One region of the Exiguobacterium sp. UBA6309 genome, then DNA from elsewhere that is predicted to be linked to it. Evidence: riboswitches for the same ligand, from Rfam matches in the RefSeq annotation. Region 1 holds a riboswitch; the other holds the start of a gene.

Region 1 (8,256 bases):
ATCGTTCCTTCGTCCGCCGTTTCCGCTCCGGATAAGACTTTCATCAACGTCGACTTACCGGCACCATTCGCACCGACAAGCGCGTGGATTTCACCGGATTTCACTTCAAACGAGACTTGTTTTAAGGCTTGCACTCCTGGAAACGCCAGTGAAATCCCAGTCATCTTCAAGTGATGATTGGTAGACGTCATTGTTTTTTATGGACGTCACGCAACCGGTCCATCCACGGTTCATTGAATTTGTCCGATGTACTCCATCCTTTGATGATCGTATCGAGATTGTACATCGTCGTATCCTGCTTCAACGCCTTCTGCTCCACAAGTTTCGCATCGAGATCAAAGCTATCCGGCGTCTTCTCGCCAGCGATTTTCTTAGCCAGTAATCGCATGTCCGTTTGTCCAATCAAGAATGGATCCACCGCACTCGTCGAGACCCAGTTACTGCCTTTTTCACGCATCAGGTTGATATCCTGATTCGAGACATCGATCGAGATTAGCGGGATTTCTTGACGTTTATTATCCTTGAGCGATTTGTAAGCCCCTTTTGCGACTTCGTCCCACGCTCCCCAAACCGCATCAATGCTTCCTTTCGGATATTTCGCGAGAATCGCATTCATCTTCGTTGCGATATCCCCTTGGACATCTTGGAAGTTTGTCGGTCCAACCGTCTCAAGCGTTTTGATCTTACCGTCTGCTTCGTACGTCTTATAGATTTCCTGACGACGATCGAGCGGGGCAAAACCTGGTCCGAACCAAAGTTTGATGACACGGACCGGCTTTTTGTCCGTCACCTTCGTCACTTCATCAAGCGATAGCTTCGCGAGTTGATGATCGTTTTGGAATGTTTCCGTCACACCTTTTAACGCCGTTCCTTTTTTCTTCGTGACCGTATCGAACGTCACGACCTTCAGCCCTTTGTCGACCGCTGGTTTAATCATGTCATAGGCGTAGTCTTCCTTACCATGCGAGATGATGAGCCCATCATAATCTTGCTGAATCGCTTGCGCGACCAGCTCCTTGAACTTGACGTCGTTACCTTCCGAAATGAACGTGCTGACTTTAAAGCCAAGCGCTTCGCCTTCACTTCGTGCGCCATCAAGGAATTGTTTCGTATGGTCGTCCGATGCTAGGTTGCGGATGACGGCGATCTTGACGTCCGATTGAACCCCTTTTGGTACATCCTTGACGACCTTCGTCGTCGTGGCTTCTCCATTCGCACAAGCCGCTAGTAACAGTGCCGGTGCTAGGACGGCGTAAGCTAGTTTTTTCATGACATATCTCCTTATCCGAGGGGTTGAAGCCCTGTTAATTGTTCAATCGTTTCTTCATTCGGTTGCGTGATGACACCAAGTTCGGTAATGATGCCCGTGATCAATGTGTGTGGTGTGACATCAAACGCCGGGTTGAAGACAGCGACGCCTCCCGGTGCTGTCGCGACACCTTGGACAGTCGTCACTTCCTGCGGATCACGTTCTTCGATTTCGATCGCGTCTCCGGAAACGAGCGAGAAGTCGAACGTCGAGAGCGGTGCTGCGACGTAAAACGGAATACCAAAAGCTTGCGCGAGCAGTGCCAATTGGAACGTCCCGATCTTATTCGCCGTATCTCCGTTTCGTGTAATGCGGTCGGCACCGACGATGATCGCATCGATCTGTTTTTCTTTCAGCGTATGGGCGACCATGTTGTCCGTAATTAACGTGACATCGATGCCGGCACGTTGCAGCTCCCATGTCGTCAATCGTGCTCCCTGCAGTAACGGTCGCGTCTCACTCGCAAAAACGGATAATTCGATGCCGCGTTCTTTTGCGATGTAGAACGGCGCAAGTGCCGTTCCATAAGCAGCGGTCGCAATCGATCCAGCATTACAAATCGTTAGGATCCGGTCGCCTGACTGGAACAATTCCAGTGCATGAATCCCGATTTGACGTGACGTCTGCGCATCCTGGTCGTATAAGGCGACCGTCCGTTTTTCCAACCGTTCGCGAATCACTTCTACCGACGTCCCGTCTTGAATGATTGGATTCAATTGATCGAGGACATTTCGCAAGTTGACGGCCGTCGGTCGTGTCGCGAGTAACGTCGCCGATGTCTCAAGCAAGGCTTGCTTGTAGACCGGTAGCTCTGCTTCAAAGCGGTACGCTTCTTGAACGAGCACGAATCCACCGAATAAGCTGATCGCAGGTGCGCCCCGGACACGTAGTTGTTTAATCGCCTCAACCGCTTGCGCGAGATCAGCAATGACTTCATAGTGCTCTTCTTGCGGTAGACGTGTCTGATCGAGAATCGTCAAGACACGATCTTCGTAACGGATACTTTGAACGAATGTAGTCATCGGCTCAGTTCCTCCGTTACGTCAAAGTTTCGTAAATCATCGAATGTCCGGCATTCTGTACGGCGTTTGATTAACGCCGCTCCTAGACGAAGAGCGTGACGTTTCCGCTCTAAGCGTTCCGTCGTTGAATCGATTGATTCTAAATCAGCGACCGGTGCAAGGCCGATCGTCCGCCGAATCAATTCGCAACCGGCAAAGCCAAGGGCATCCTGCAAGATCGTGCTCAGTACATCGTCGACGAGCCCCGATGCCCGGAATGGTTCGACGGCTTCCCGTTCCCATAATGCACGGAACGTTGAAGCAAACGTCAGCCAGAACGTATCGATATCCTTGATTCGGGCGCCACGTCGTGTAGGGTAATCCGGATATGCCGCGAAGAATAGATGCGCAATGAACTGCCCGACATCGAATCCGAATGGACCATAAAAGGCGAATTCAGGGTCGATGACTTTCGTTTCCGTCGCCGAGGCGAAGATGCTTCCTGTATGTAGATCGCCGTGCAGCAATGCATCTCCTTTCGTGATGAAGAGCGCTTCGAGTTTTGCGACTTCGCGTTTCAACTCATCGTCTGCCCATAGACGTGCCACCTCTTCTTCGAGTCCGGCTTCAATCTCGTTCGTCTCCGCGTCATGAAACGGATCCGTGAAGATTAATTTTTCCGTGATGTCGCACAAGTCTGGATTGTAGTACGTTCGGGCGACACGTTTCTTTTCAACCGGACCAAGCGCAAAGTCCGATGTATGGAATAACGTCCGAGCGAGATAAGAACCGATATGTTCCGCAAGCAACGGATACTGTTCACCTGCGAGTAAACCACTTCGAACGATCGTCAGATGTGAAAGATCTTCCATGACCGTATATGCCTCTTCATGACTAGCATGAAAAACACGTGGCACGAACGGTACGGCATGCCGTGCGAATTCACGGAGTGCGGATTGCTCGATCCACGCTCGTTCGAGCGATAACGGCCAGCTCTCCCCGACGACCTTCGCATATGGTAATGCTTGTTTTAAAATCAAGCGATGTTCGCCTTCTCGAATCCGAAAGACGAGGTTGAGGTTCCCGTCGCCAATCTCTTCTGCTTCGACGGCTCCATCGCCGATCAGTCCTAATGTCCGAACACAATCAATCGCGTCCTGTTCTGTGAATGCTTTATATGTCATCTCAGTTTCCCCCTATGTGATACACGAAAAAGCGCCTCTTTTCGTCATCGAAAAGAGGCGCAGAAAAGTCACTGCGTCCTCTTATCTCTCAGACGAAACGTCTGTTGGATGTAGCACCGTGCCCAGTGGTCGGTTGCTGCGGCGTCATCGGGCCAATTCCCTCTGCCAACTCGCGATAAGAGTCGTATGTAGTTGTCGTGTGTGATATTGATTTGAATCTTACGCAATCGACTTCCTCGCTGTCAAATCGAAATCAAGCAGAAACGGATATCATTTTTAAGTCATCTATAGAAAGAGTATTTTCAAAAAAATAAATTTTCTAAAAATAGTTTGACAAGTGGCGATTCTCATGTAAAAATTGCAATTAGATTTCACAATTTCATCCAATTCTTATCAAGAGCAGACGGAGGGACAAGCCCTACGATGTCGCAGCAACCGACCTTTTGGCACGGTGCTAATTCTTGCAGCTACTAAGCTGACAGATAAGAGTCCACGTTCGAATCATTCATGGTCTCTTGTCGCTGACGAGAGACCATTTTTTTGTTGAAGGAGGAAAGACATGGCTTATATCACTGCTACTTATCAATTGACTGCCCGTGATCGACTCGAGCAGCGCGCTGAACAACTCGCGCTTGGTCTGACAGTCGGTTCTTGGACGGAACTGAATCATCTCGAACAACAACAACTTGCCTCGTTCAAAGGGGAAGTCGTACATACCGAAGAGCGCGATGGCAAAGGATATATCACGATTCGTTACCCGGAACATAACGTATCGCGCGACTTTTCTGCGATTCTGACGACCGTCTTCGGGAAACTCTCACTCGACGGTGAAATCAAATTAACGGAATTGCTACTACCCGATACATTTACGTCGGACTTTCCAGGTGCAAAGTTCGGGATCGAAGGGGTCCGTTCCTTGATCGGTGTCGAAGATCGCCCACTATTAATGAGCATCTTCAAAGGAGTCATCGGACGCGATTTATCGTTCCTTCGTGATCAACTCGAAGGACAACTCGCTGGTGGGATCGATCTCGTCAAAGACGATGAGATCCTATACGACAATCCATTGACACCAACGATTGACCGGGCACGGATCGGACGTGAGGTCATCGATGCTCACTTCCAACGGACCGGTAAACGTGCGTTATATGCGATCACACTCAGCGGTCCTGTCTTTACGCTCAAGGATCAAGCCAAGCGATTGATTGATGCTGGAGCGACTGCTTTCTTGCTGAATACCTTCACATACGGACTCGACGTCTTACGCGAACTGGCAAGTGATCCGGAAATCAACGTTCCGATTTTCAATCATCCGGCATATAGCGGTGCGTTGATCGCTAGCCCGAATCACGGAGTCGCAGCTCCTGTCTTACTCGGCACATTACCGCGCGCTGCTGGAGCAGACTTGACGCTATTCCCGTCTCCTTACGGCAATGTCGCTTTGCCAAAGGATGTCGCCCGTGGTATCGCGGTCGAAGCGACCCGTCTCGGTCAGACGAAATCAATCTTCCCGGTTCCTTCAGCCGGTATTCATCCTGGACTCGTCGCTCAACTCGTACGAGACTTCGGGATCGATTCCGTCATCAACGCCGGCGGCGGCGTACATGGTCATCCGCAAGGTGCTGCGGCTGGTGTCATTGCTTTCCGTCAGGCACTCGATGCGGCACTCGCAAATGAATCCCTATCGACGGCAGCATCGCGTCATGAAGAATTACGAATTGCCCTCGACGCTTGGGGGATCAAGTCATGACCGTACGGATTCTTTGTGACTTCGACGGGACGGTGACGACACAGGATAACATCATCGCACTCATGCAGGCATTTGCGCCAGCGAGTGACTTCGAACCGTTAAAACGCGGTGTACTCGACCGGACGTTATCGATTCAGAGTGGTGTCGGGCAAATGTTCGCACTTCTGCCGTCTGACGGAAAAACAGCCTATCTTGACTTTTTGTTGGAGCGTGCAGTCATTCGCGACGGATTTTCGGAGTTACTGCAGTACAGTCGTCGTCAAGGCATCGATTTTTCGATCGTCAGCGGTGGAATGGACTTTTTCGTCGAACCAATCTTAGCGCCATTCCTCGACCAAGAACAGATTTACTGTAGCGTCGCTGATTTTAGTGGTCCATTCGTCCATATCGATTGGCCAAACGCCTGCGATACCCATTGCACGAACGGGTGCGGCTGTTGTAAAACGTCCGTTGCCCGGACACTACGTAAAGACGGTGACGTCATCATCGTCATCGGCGACTCGGTGACGGACTTCGAACTCGCAAAACAAGCGGATCGTGTCTATGCCCGTGATTATCTGATCACGTTGTGTGAAGAGAACGATATCGCCTATACACCGTTTGAGACGTTCCACGATATCGTTCATGATTTAACACGAGCGGAGGTGACAACATGACATTCATGCGACGGTATGAAGAGCTACGCGCCATCAAACAAGAGCTTGCGGCGCGCGATTGGTTCCCTGGTACGAGTGGCAATCTCGCCATCCGGACATCCGGTGTCCCGGTTGAATTCCTTGTGACGGCAAGCGGAAAAGATAAACGGCAGACGACTCCTGACGACTTCGTTCATGTCGATGCGACCGGTCAATTGATCGGTGAGCAATCCGGGCGTCCTTCTGCTGAGACATTGCTCCATGTCGAAGTGTTCAACCGAACGAACGCCGGATGTTCCCTGCATGTCCATACGATTGCGAACAATGTGATTTCGGAGTTATATGGCGATCAAGGAAGTATCACCTTCTCCGGTCAAGAAATCATCAAGGCACTCGGTCACTGGGAAGAAGATGCGACGGTCACGGTGCCGATCATTCCGAATCACGCGGACATCCCGACACTCGCTGCTGCTTTTGCGCCATATGTCACAGCGGACAGCGGTGCCGTCCTGATTCGCAATCACGGAATCACGGTCTGGGCACCGACCGCCTTTGAAGCAAAGAAACACCTCGAAGCCTTCGAGTTTTTATTCAACTATACGTTGACGTTGCAATCATGCCGTCAATCTATCTATTAAAAGGAGGAATCATCTCATGGCAACAGTCTTATTCCAAGAAACAAACACACGGTATACGGATCAAACGGAAGTCGCTGACTTCCTCGCATCGCGCGGCGTTCTTTACGAACAATGGGACGTCTCAAAACTACCAGCACCTCTCGTCGAGAACTTCACACTGACGGATGCCGACAAACAAACGATTCTCGATACGTTCGCTCCAGAAATCAAAGACGTATCAGAACGTCGTGGATATCAGACAGCTGATATCATTTCACTTTCGGATACGACACCGAACCTTGACGAGTTGCTCGTCAACTTCCAGAAAGAACATCATCACACGGATGATGAAGTCCGTTTCATCGTCAGCGGTCACGGCGTCTTCGCGATCAAAGACGAAGAAGTCGGCTACTATAACATCGAACTCAATCCTGGTGATTTGATTTCTGTTCCTGTCAATACACGCCACTACTTTACGCTCCAAGAGGATCGGAAAGTCGTCGCTGTTCGAATTTTCGTCACGACGGATGGTTGGGTTCCAATTTACGAGAACGAGACATCCACGGTCTCTTAAGAACGACAAAAGCGTTGATTTCTTCTATATAAGGAGAATCGGCGCTTTTTCTTATCTCACAAACATATCACTACATCGACACGTAACAGATATAATGAGGGAAAAGCGATTGGGGAGTGAGCAACATGCATATTCGTCCTGTAACGGAACATGACTTACCCGCTGTTCTATCCATTTATAATGAAGGCATCGAAGACCGAATCGCAACGCTTGAGACGGATCGAAAAGATTTATCGTTCATGACCCAGTGGTATGCAGAGCGTACGCATCGCTACGCTGGATATGTCGCAGAAGATGAGACAGGTGTCCTCGGCTTCATTTCTCTTGATCCGTATAACCCGCGTCCTGTCTATGCGACAGTTGGTGAGATTTCCGTCTACATTACTCGAACACATCGCGGACAAGGGATCGGGACACAGTTGTTAGAAACTGCCGAACAACATGCGCGCGATCATCAGATGCATAAGCTGATTCTCTTTACCTTCCCGTTCAATAAAATCGGACAAAAGCTCTATATCCGTTCCGGATTCCGGATTGTTGGGACATTTAAGGAACAAGGTCGCTTGAACGGCGAATATGTCGACGTCATGGCGATGGAGAAACGCTTACGATAGGATTCATTGAATGCCAGACAGGGAATAGTCAATCCGAGTCATTGAGAGAGGATGAACCTAATGGATATTCAACAAATTCGTAATGCAACACTCGTTGTCACGTATGCCAATCAAGTCTTACTGATTGATCCGTTCCTTGGCGAAAAAGGCAGCTTACCTCCCTTCGGTCAAACACCGAATGCCGTCGCCAATCCACTCGTCGACTTACCGGTCGATGTCAAGACACTGCTTGATCCTGACGCAATCTTCGTCACGCACCTGCATGCCGATCATTTCGACGATGCTGCAAAACAACTTCTACCCAAGCATTTGCCACTCTATGCGCAGCAAGAAGACGACGCGCAACAAATCCGAGAAGCCGGCTTCACGAACGTTTCTTCCTTCGATTCCGGTGTAACGATCGGTGATATCCAAGTCCATCGAACAGGTGGACAGCATGGTGTCGGTGAAATCGGCGAACGGATGGGACGTGTGTCTGGGCTCGTCCTGACCCATTCGGACGAACCGACACTTTATATCGCAGGTGATACGATCTGGTGTGACGAGGTCGCGCATGCGATCGAACAACATAC
Region 2 (8,256 bases), on a different contig from region 1:
TGATCGGATTCGAGAACACGGTCATCGTCATTTCCCACGACCGTCACTTCTTGAACAACGTCTGTACGCACATGGCGGATCTTGATTACGGTAAAATCCAACTGTATATCGGAAACTATGATTTCTGGTATGAATCAAGTCAGCTTGCTTCGCGTATGGCAAGTGACCAAAACAAGAAAAAAGAAGAGAAGATTAAAGAACTTCAAGCCTTCATCGCACGTTTCAGCTCAAACGCCTCAAAAGCGAAACAAGCGACGTCACGGAAGAAATTGCTTGATAAAATCACACTCGACGACATTCGTCCATCGTCACGCCGTTATCCGTTCGTCGGCTTCACACCGGAACGTGAAATCGGAAATGATCTCTTGATGGTCGACGGCATCTCGAAGACGATCGATGGCGTCAAAGTCCTTGATAACGTCCGCTTCTCGTTGAACAAGACGGATAAAGTCGCGTTCATCAGCCAAAGCGATATCGCGATCACGACACTATTCAAAATCCTTATGGGTGAGATGGAACCGGATAGCGGTACGTTCAAATGGGGCGTCACGACTTCCCAGTCATACTTGCCGAAAGATAACTCGGAATTCTTCGAAGGCTCGGATAAGACGATCCTCGATTGGCTCCGTCAGTATTCACCGGCAGATGAGAGTGATACGTTCCTCCGTGGATTCCTCGGTCGGATGCTCTTCTCTGGAGAAGAAGTCATGAAAAAAGCATCTGTCTTATCCGGGGGCGAAAAAGTCCGTTGTATGCTTTCAAAAGCGATGCTCAGTGGTGCTAACGTCCTTGTACTCGACGATCCAACGAACCACTTGGATCTCGAATCGATCACGGCACTCAACGATGGTTTGATCGCTTATAAAGGCGCAATGCTCTTCAGCTCGCATGACCACCAGTTCGTCGAAACGATCGCGAACCGCATCATCGAGTTGACGCCAAACGGTATCGTCGATAAAGAAACGACATACGATGAGTATTTGAACAACGATACGATTCAACAGCAATTAACAGCGTTATACGCACAATGATTTTAAAAGAGACCGGAACTGTCGTTTCGGTCTTTTTTTGAACATGTTGAAGGAGGAATGCGATATGCGACATCGGGTATGCGCTGCGTTGATTGAAGAGCAACAGATCCTAATGGTCGAATTACATACCCCTTCCCGGACATTTTGGACGTTACCCGGCGGAGGTGTCGCGAATGGTGAAACAAAAGAGCAAGCCATCATGCGAGAAGTGTTAGAAGAAACGCATCTTCACGTCACGGTCGAACGGAAACTTTACGAGATTTCAATGGATCAAGGAACAGAGACATGTTTTCTCGTTCGCCGTGCCTTAGATAGTCCTGGACCTCGACTCGGGATCGATCCTGAACTATCGCTTAATCAACAAGAATTACGAGCTGTTCGGTTTCGACCACTGAATGAGATGCAAAATGATTCACAGATTTCTCGTTTGCGTCTACTATCGTAACGATATAATCTTTGGATTAAATGAAAATTTAATAACCGTATTTATACTTAAAAATAGTAGTCGGTAACTAAGCATTTTGATAATCCAAAATCGCTCGATCCAGCGATAGAAAACGAGAACGTTATCAAGGTGTCGACTGCCTATCCGTTTTACCGAGTGATCATAAATCGTATACGAATCGATAAGATATGAAAAAACGGATTCCCCAGTGCGGGAATCCGTTTTTTCATGCATTGTTCTTCTTTTGTTTCGCTGCCTCTTCTTCGACACGTTGCAACAAGCCTTGAACAATTTTCTCGTTTTCTCGTTCGCCACCGAGTGACAAGAGACTTTTCCCAACGAAGTTCACTCCTTCATTTTTTCCTGTATAAATCAACAGACAACGATCGTGTCCAAGTGGTTTGAGCGTAAACGTCATCTCGATCTTGAATATTTTAGCCAATGTGAATCCAATCGTATTTTGCTTGAAGTCAGGCTCGTTCGTATAGGCTAAATCGGTCACGATATAGGTTTCGAGTCGATTACCCTGCATGTATGTTTGACGATACGTCGAACCGACGACACCCGGTTTTCGTTCAATCACCTCGTGCTGGACGACGTTTGGAATCAAACGCTGCAATCGCGTGTGATCAAACAAGTGCCATGCTTCCTCAATCAGGATGTCGAGCTGTCGTTCTTCTCTCCACGTAATCATAGATCCGCCCCCTTCTTTCTATAGAAATACCCCATCATCCGGTCTTGTAACGTCCGGTGACAGGGCGGAAGCCGATTCTTATTTTACTGTACTTGTTTCAAGTGCTGTTCCGAGGAACTTGGCCAGTTCGAGCATACCGTAGCGTCCTGCAGCTGCCTCAGCATCCGAATTGTAATTCGTATTCGTATTGACGTCATACGTATAGATCGTACCTGACGCATCCTTAATGAACTCGATGCCTGCGACCGCGATTTGGTTCGCTTGGAGGAATGCTTCATACTTTTGGATGATCGGGTCATCGAAGCCTTCAACGATTTGGAACTTCATCGGCGTTTGTGGCGCTTCTTCACCAACTGGGCAGAACAAGTCGTCGATCACACATGCATCCGCTGGGCAAAGCTCAAAACCTTCTGATGTATCGACTCGAACCGCGTAGACGAACTTTCCACCTACGAATTCACAGCGCGTGATGTACGGTTCTGGTGCTTGGATATACTCTTGAATCAATGTGATGCCATCGACTGGTTCGTCGAATGTCGGACCATCGAGGTAAGCTTCAAGTGCTTCAATCGAATGGAATAACTGGACGCCGAGACCTTTCCCGGCACGGTTGTGTTTCGTGATGAATGACGAAACACCGATCTCTTTTGCTGCTTGTACGATTTGATCGCGTCCGACGGCAGCCGTCGTCTTCGGTACACGAATCCCAGCCTTCCGCAACGCCGTGTATTGATTGACTTTGCTGACTTCAAGACGAAGCGCACGCGTTCCGTTAAAGACGGTCCGGTCATGCTCTTCTAACCAAGCGAGGACCCCTTCCGTCAACTCCGGCGCGTAACGATGCCCCCGCGTATGCGAAGACGCACTCATACGACTGTAAAAGACACCTTCTGGCGGCAGTTCATCTAACGGTACGATTCCTTCATTTAAGTGCCACTGCTCGTACGGCAACTTGAGTTCTTCGAGACGTTTGATGAGATGATCCGTCCATTCTTGGTTTTCGTGGAGAATATGAATTTTTGTCATGATTGTTGACCTACCTTTCGTTTCGCTTCGACCAGTGGCATTACGTCACGGGCAAAGCGTTCCATTTCTTCAAGTTGTGGTGAGAATTGTAACAAGAGCAACGTGACACCAACGGCTTCGAACGCTAGAATCCGTTCGGCAATCTGTTCTGGTGTTCCGATCAAGTTCGGTCGCAGACCACGGTTCGAGACGGAATAATCATTTCGTTCGACCTGTTGTTCGAGTTGCGATTTACTGATGAAATCTTGATAACCGGCATAACCGGCGCTGTCTTCCTTAACGTCCGTGATGCGTTGCCACTCAAGAAGCGCTTCTTCTTCCGTATCCCGACAAATGATGTAGGCAGCAAGACCGAAGCTCTCAAGCGGTGCGTGTCCCGTCGCTTCCCGGCGTACTTTCATATCATTAATTTTATGAGCTACTTCTTCAACAGTGCCTCCATGCATGACGTAGGCATCACAATGTTCGACGATCGTCCGTTTTCCGGCTTCACTCTCTCCACCAGCGTAGAGCTTAATCCCCGGACGCTGGACGGGTTTCGGATGGAGTTCTGCCTGTTCGATCGTGTAGTGATGACCGAAGAAGCTGTACGGTGACGCATCTGCCCATAGTCCTTTCATGACCGTGACGAACTCTTCCGTCCGGGCATAGCGCTCATCATGTGCAGTAAAAATACCGTTGTATTGTTTTGCTTCTTCTGCCCACCAGGCTGAGACGACATTGAGCGTAAATCGCCCTCCACTCAACTGATCGATGTTTGCCGCCATCTTCGCCGTCGTCGCTGGATTATGGAACCCGGGACGAACCGCTGTCATGATCTCAAGGCGTTCTGTTGTTGCAGCAATCGCCGCTGCCGTTGTCCATGCCTCAAGACTCGGTTCCTTGATGCCTTTGATATCGTTCAAGTTCAATTCCGCAATCAACGTCGTCGAGAAGCCGATGCGTTCAGCTGTTTGTGCGACTTGTTTCGCATAATCGAATGTTGCTGGCATCTGTTCATCCTCGACGTTACGTAACCATCCCCCAAAAATCGGTAACCAAAAACCATACTCCACTCCATCGTCCCCCTTATCATAAAAAAACGCTCTTTTCGAAGTTCGAAAAGAGCGACGGTATCTTGTCCTGTCCGCTCTTATCTTCAGAAGGTATTCCTTCCTGGAAGTAGCACCTTCCGCCATAGCGGGGTTGCTGAAGTGTCTTCGGGCCAGTCCCTCGACTTCTCTAGATAAGATGTGTTGCATTCATCGTACAGAATTCATTGAACTAAAGCAACCATTAAACCGTCTTTTCCTATCGGATTTATTTCAAAGAAAAATCCCGACGTAGTGTCGGGATTCCGGATTAATATGGTGCGACGAAATCTGATGTTGGCTCTGGTGCTTGTTCACCACGAACACGATCATAGAATTTGGCAAGCGTGACGCTGAAGTATGGTCCAACCCATAAGACAGCAAGACCAAGTGTAACGATTACAAGTAATGCCCAACCAATGAATGATAGGAAGAGTAAGAATGCTTCCATCTTATGACCATCCATGAGTTGGCGTGAACGCGTGATGGCCTCGAGGATACCGATCGATGGTTCATCTCGAAGGATGTAGAACGTCAACAAGTAAGAGAATGACTTGATGATACCAGGGATGATTAAGAGTAACGTCCAGAGCGCGATAAAGATGAACTGAACAATGGCCAGCCCCACCACTTTCAGGAACATACCATATGGCTCAAACAAATCCGTCACTTTCGTTTCTTCGCCACGAGCAATCGACATGGCAATCCATGTCCAACCGACTCCTACTGGAATCAATAAAATCGACACCAATGATACAACGAGATCTATACTACTAGACGGCTCATCGATATCCGATCCAAATAAATTAGGAACACCCTGAATAATACTAAACAGCAGAAAAGCTAGGACTGCAAATCCCCAACGACCCCTGAGCGACTCCTTCGCTGCTTTTTTTAATTGAGATGACATGAGTAAGGTCCTCCTTAAAAAATAAGTTCTCACCTTACTCTACGGCTTAAAATTTCTAATGTTTCACTCTTTTTTCAATAATTTCCCGTCTCGTTGCTGGTTGAGCCAAGCACGCTCAAGTTGTCGTCCACATGTTAGAACGAACGTTGAACATCGAAGCGCTTCATCGCAAACGAAATGTCATGTTTTTCGTCTATGTACGCTGATATATCTCCACAGCCGGATCCTGACGCTTGTATTTCGCGACGATGACGATCAAAACCGTGATGATCACAAGCAGGAACCAAGAAGACAATTTTCCAAGATCAACGACTGCCCAGCCTCCTTCCTGATGCGGATAGACCCAGCCTTTAAAGAACGTCACGATGTTCTCCGCAATCCAAATGAAAAAGGCAATCAGTAAAAAGGATAGGACGAGCGGCATCCGGTAGATCGTCTGCTCGATCGTAAAATGAACCCATGACTTATAGAAGACAAGGACGACGAGGACCATCAATAGCCAGCGTGCATCGAAGATCCAATGGTGGGTGAAGAAGTTGAGATAGACGAGACTGCCTACGCTGATCGCAAGCCAAGGCGGTGGAAATGCTGTGAAGCGTAAATGAAATCTTCGGAACGCTTGACAGACATAACTTGCGACACTTGCATACATGAATCCTGCATACAAGGGAACACCAGCCACTTTCGTTAGAGCCTGTTCCGGATAACTCCAAGACCCAACGTTCACTTTGAACAGTTCAAGTGCTAGACCAATCACGTGAAAGAGTAAGATCAGTTTGAACTCTTCCAGCGTTTCATAACGCGTGACAAGTAAGACGATTTGGACGAGAAGACACCATAGCAACAGGAGATCGTATCGCGCGATCGGTTCAGCAGGAAGATAACGTGAAAGAGCAAGCGCTGCGAAAATCATGACGGGAAAGACGCAACAGACGGCTTCTATGTATGTAAAACGAATCAGGTGCCGGATCGCTTTCATCCTGTCATCTCCTTTTTTCTTCAGTATACGTTTCTCTTTCGACCTTCCCCTCCTTCTTAAGATGGAAAAAACGGAAAATTTCGTCTTTCTTCTTCTACTTTCCTCATGATACAGTTAACGAATCAATTATTTTTAAGAAATGAGGTGTTAGACATGACGCGTCATCGTGCTTCCTGGTTATTACGCGCTACGTTAAAGTGGGGACTCTTCCTACTCGGTTTATTTTTACTCGCTCTCGGCTCATCGATGATGATCACGGCTGAACTCGGTGTCTCGACGTGGGATGTATTACATCTTGGTCTCCAAAAGAAGACGCCGCTATCCGTCGGAACGATCATCTTGCTTGTCGGTCTATTACTCGTTTTCGTGAAGTACGCGTTAGACCGCGTCACACCGCAAATCGGAACGCTCGTCAACGCGATTTTCGTCGGTGTCTTCATGAATCTTGTTCTTGGTTCTCATCTCTTACCTTCTTTTGAGTCGATCTGGTTGAATACGCTCTGGCTGATTTTCGGTATCTTCATCATTGGGATGGGCGCTGGTCTGTATGTCGCTGTTGGATACGGGGCCGGTCCACGTGATGGGTTGACGCTGACACTTGCAGAGCGCTTCGGAACGTCAATTCGTCTGATGCGGACGATCATGGAAGTCACGGCATGCGGCATCGGTTGGTTGCTTGGAGGACCTGTTTTCTTCGGTACGATCCTCTCGATTTTCCTGATCGGACCGTTCCTGCAATTTTGGTTGTTCTATTTCCGCCGGATCATTGCAGCGATTGATGCAAAAGGACTTCCAGCGTCTGAACGCCAAATTAGCTAAGTCGCCTGACTCGATATCATTCCGCGTGAATGATATCTTTTTTTATGTCAGAAGCAGATAAGTTGCGTCATCAAAATAAACACGTTATATTCGTTTACATATCAATCTTTGATACGTCAAAGGTTTCTTCGAACGAAGGGAAGGATGTGATGGATTGAGTATTTCCTGCACCGAAAAAGGACGTTTGATCTATGCACTCGTCTCCGTCAATAAGACGATTGCTCAAAAATTCGATCTCTGTACGGATGGTTTCAGTCAGACGCGAATGGACCTACTTGCTCAACTACAAGTCGATCAAACGATCAGTCAAAAAGAATTGCAAAAACGCGTCAATGTCGATCACGCGGCGGTGACCCGTCACCTCAAACACCTGGAATCGACAGGGATGATTGCTCGCGAGCGTTCAGCCGCTGACAATCGGGTGATTCTTGTTTCCTTAACGGAACAAGGGGCGACGCGCATTGCACGATTACGCGAACAAAAAGAGGAGTTCCTCGAGAACTTACTCGAAGGATTCTCTGCTGAAGAACAACGGACGTTAGCTGAGATGATTCAACGCATCGAAGCGAACGCCGAAACATTACCTAAATTAAAAGAGGAGTCGCTTTAATATGGCAACGCAAACTCAAACAGACTTCATGGAAATCGTCAAAGGACGCCGTTCGATTCGTAACTACGATACAGACGTGAAGATCTCAAAAGAAGAAATGACACAAATTCTTGAAGAAGCAACACTCGCACCTTCTTCTGTCAACATGCAACCATGGCGTTTCCTCGTCATCGATAGCGAAGAAGGCAAAGCGACACTTGCACCACTCGCGAAATTCAACCAAGTCCAAGTCGAAACATCTTCTGCTGTCATCGCCGTCTTCGGTGACATGAACGCTGTTGATCAACTCGAGAACATCTACGATACAGCTGTCGCAAAAGGGCTCATGCCACAAGAAGTACGCGATCGCCAAGTACCAGCGATCCAAGGGATGTACAGCAGCGTATCAGCAAACGACTTGAAAGACAGCATCTTGATTGACTCGGGTCTCGTCTCGATGCAATTGATGCTCGTCGCTCGTGCACACGGTTATGATACAAACCCAATCGGTGGTTACGAGAAAGATCAAATCGCGGAAGCATTCGGTCTTGAAAAAGATCGTTATGTACCGGTCATGTTGCTATCGATCGGTAAAGCGGTGGACGCTGGATATCCATCAGTTCGCCTACCAATCAACGACATCGCAGACTGGAAATAAGTTTTTTTACACTATAAAAAAAGAAAACACACACA

What was found. A riboswitch is a leader RNA that binds a small molecule or an ion and turns the genes downstream of it on or off. The one in region 1 is predicted to bind S-adenosylmethionine.
Positions count from the first base shown of each region.
Region 2: it holds a riboswitch for S-adenosylmethionine, as region 1 does, so the genes downstream of both, B3M90_RS05965 (LLM class flavin-dependent oxidoreductase) here and mtnK (S-methyl-5-thioribose kinase) in region 1, are expected to answer to the same signal.

Region 1 is NZ_DJTL01000012.1:12,554-20,809, forward strand. It holds gene B3M90_RS03335 (sugar ABC transporter ATP-binding protein) at 1-191, opposite strand, end outside; gene B3M90_RS03340 (sugar ABC transporter substrate-binding protein) at 188-1,270, opposite strand; gene mtnA (S-methyl-5-thioribose-1-phosphate isomerase) at 1,282-2,331, opposite strand; gene mtnK (S-methyl-5-thioribose kinase) at 2,328-3,494, opposite strand; SAM riboswitch class I at 3,573-3,676, opposite strand; SAM riboswitch class I at 3,882-3,983, shown strand; gene B3M90_RS03355 (2,3-diketo-5-methylthiopentyl-1-phosphate enolase) at 4,054-5,244, shown strand; gene B3M90_RS03360 (2-hydroxy-3-keto-5-methylthiopentenyl-1-phosphate phosphatase) at 5,241-5,900, shown strand; gene B3M90_RS03365 (methylthioribulose 1-phosphate dehydratase) at 5,897-6,517, shown strand; gene B3M90_RS03370 (1,2-dihydroxy-3-keto-5-methylthiopentene dioxygenase) at 6,534-7,070, shown strand; gene B3M90_RS03375 (arsinothricin resistance N-acetyltransferase ArsN1 family A) at 7,196-7,684, shown strand; gene B3M90_RS03380 (MBL fold metallo-hydrolase) at 7,745-8,256, shown strand, end outside.
Region 2 is NZ_DJTL01000020.1:91,934-100,189, reverse strand. It holds gene B3M90_RS05985 (ABC-F family ATP-binding cassette domain-containing protein) at 1-1,031, shown strand, start outside; gene B3M90_RS05980 (NUDIX domain-containing protein) at 1,096-1,476, shown strand; gene B3M90_RS05975 (hypothetical protein) at 1,703-2,170, opposite strand; gene B3M90_RS05970 (ATP-grasp domain-containing protein) at 2,249-3,196, opposite strand; gene B3M90_RS05965 (LLM class flavin-dependent oxidoreductase) at 3,193-4,251, opposite strand; SAM riboswitch class I at 4,326-4,428, opposite strand; gene B3M90_RS05960 (DUF975 family protein) at 4,538-5,176, opposite strand; gene B3M90_RS05955 (DUF817 domain-containing protein) at 5,370-6,155, opposite strand; gene B3M90_RS05950 (YczE/YyaS/YitT family protein) at 6,309-6,974, shown strand; gene B3M90_RS05945 (MarR family winged helix-turn-helix transcriptional regulator) at 7,129-7,584, shown strand; gene B3M90_RS05940 (nitroreductase family protein) at 7,586-8,221, shown strand.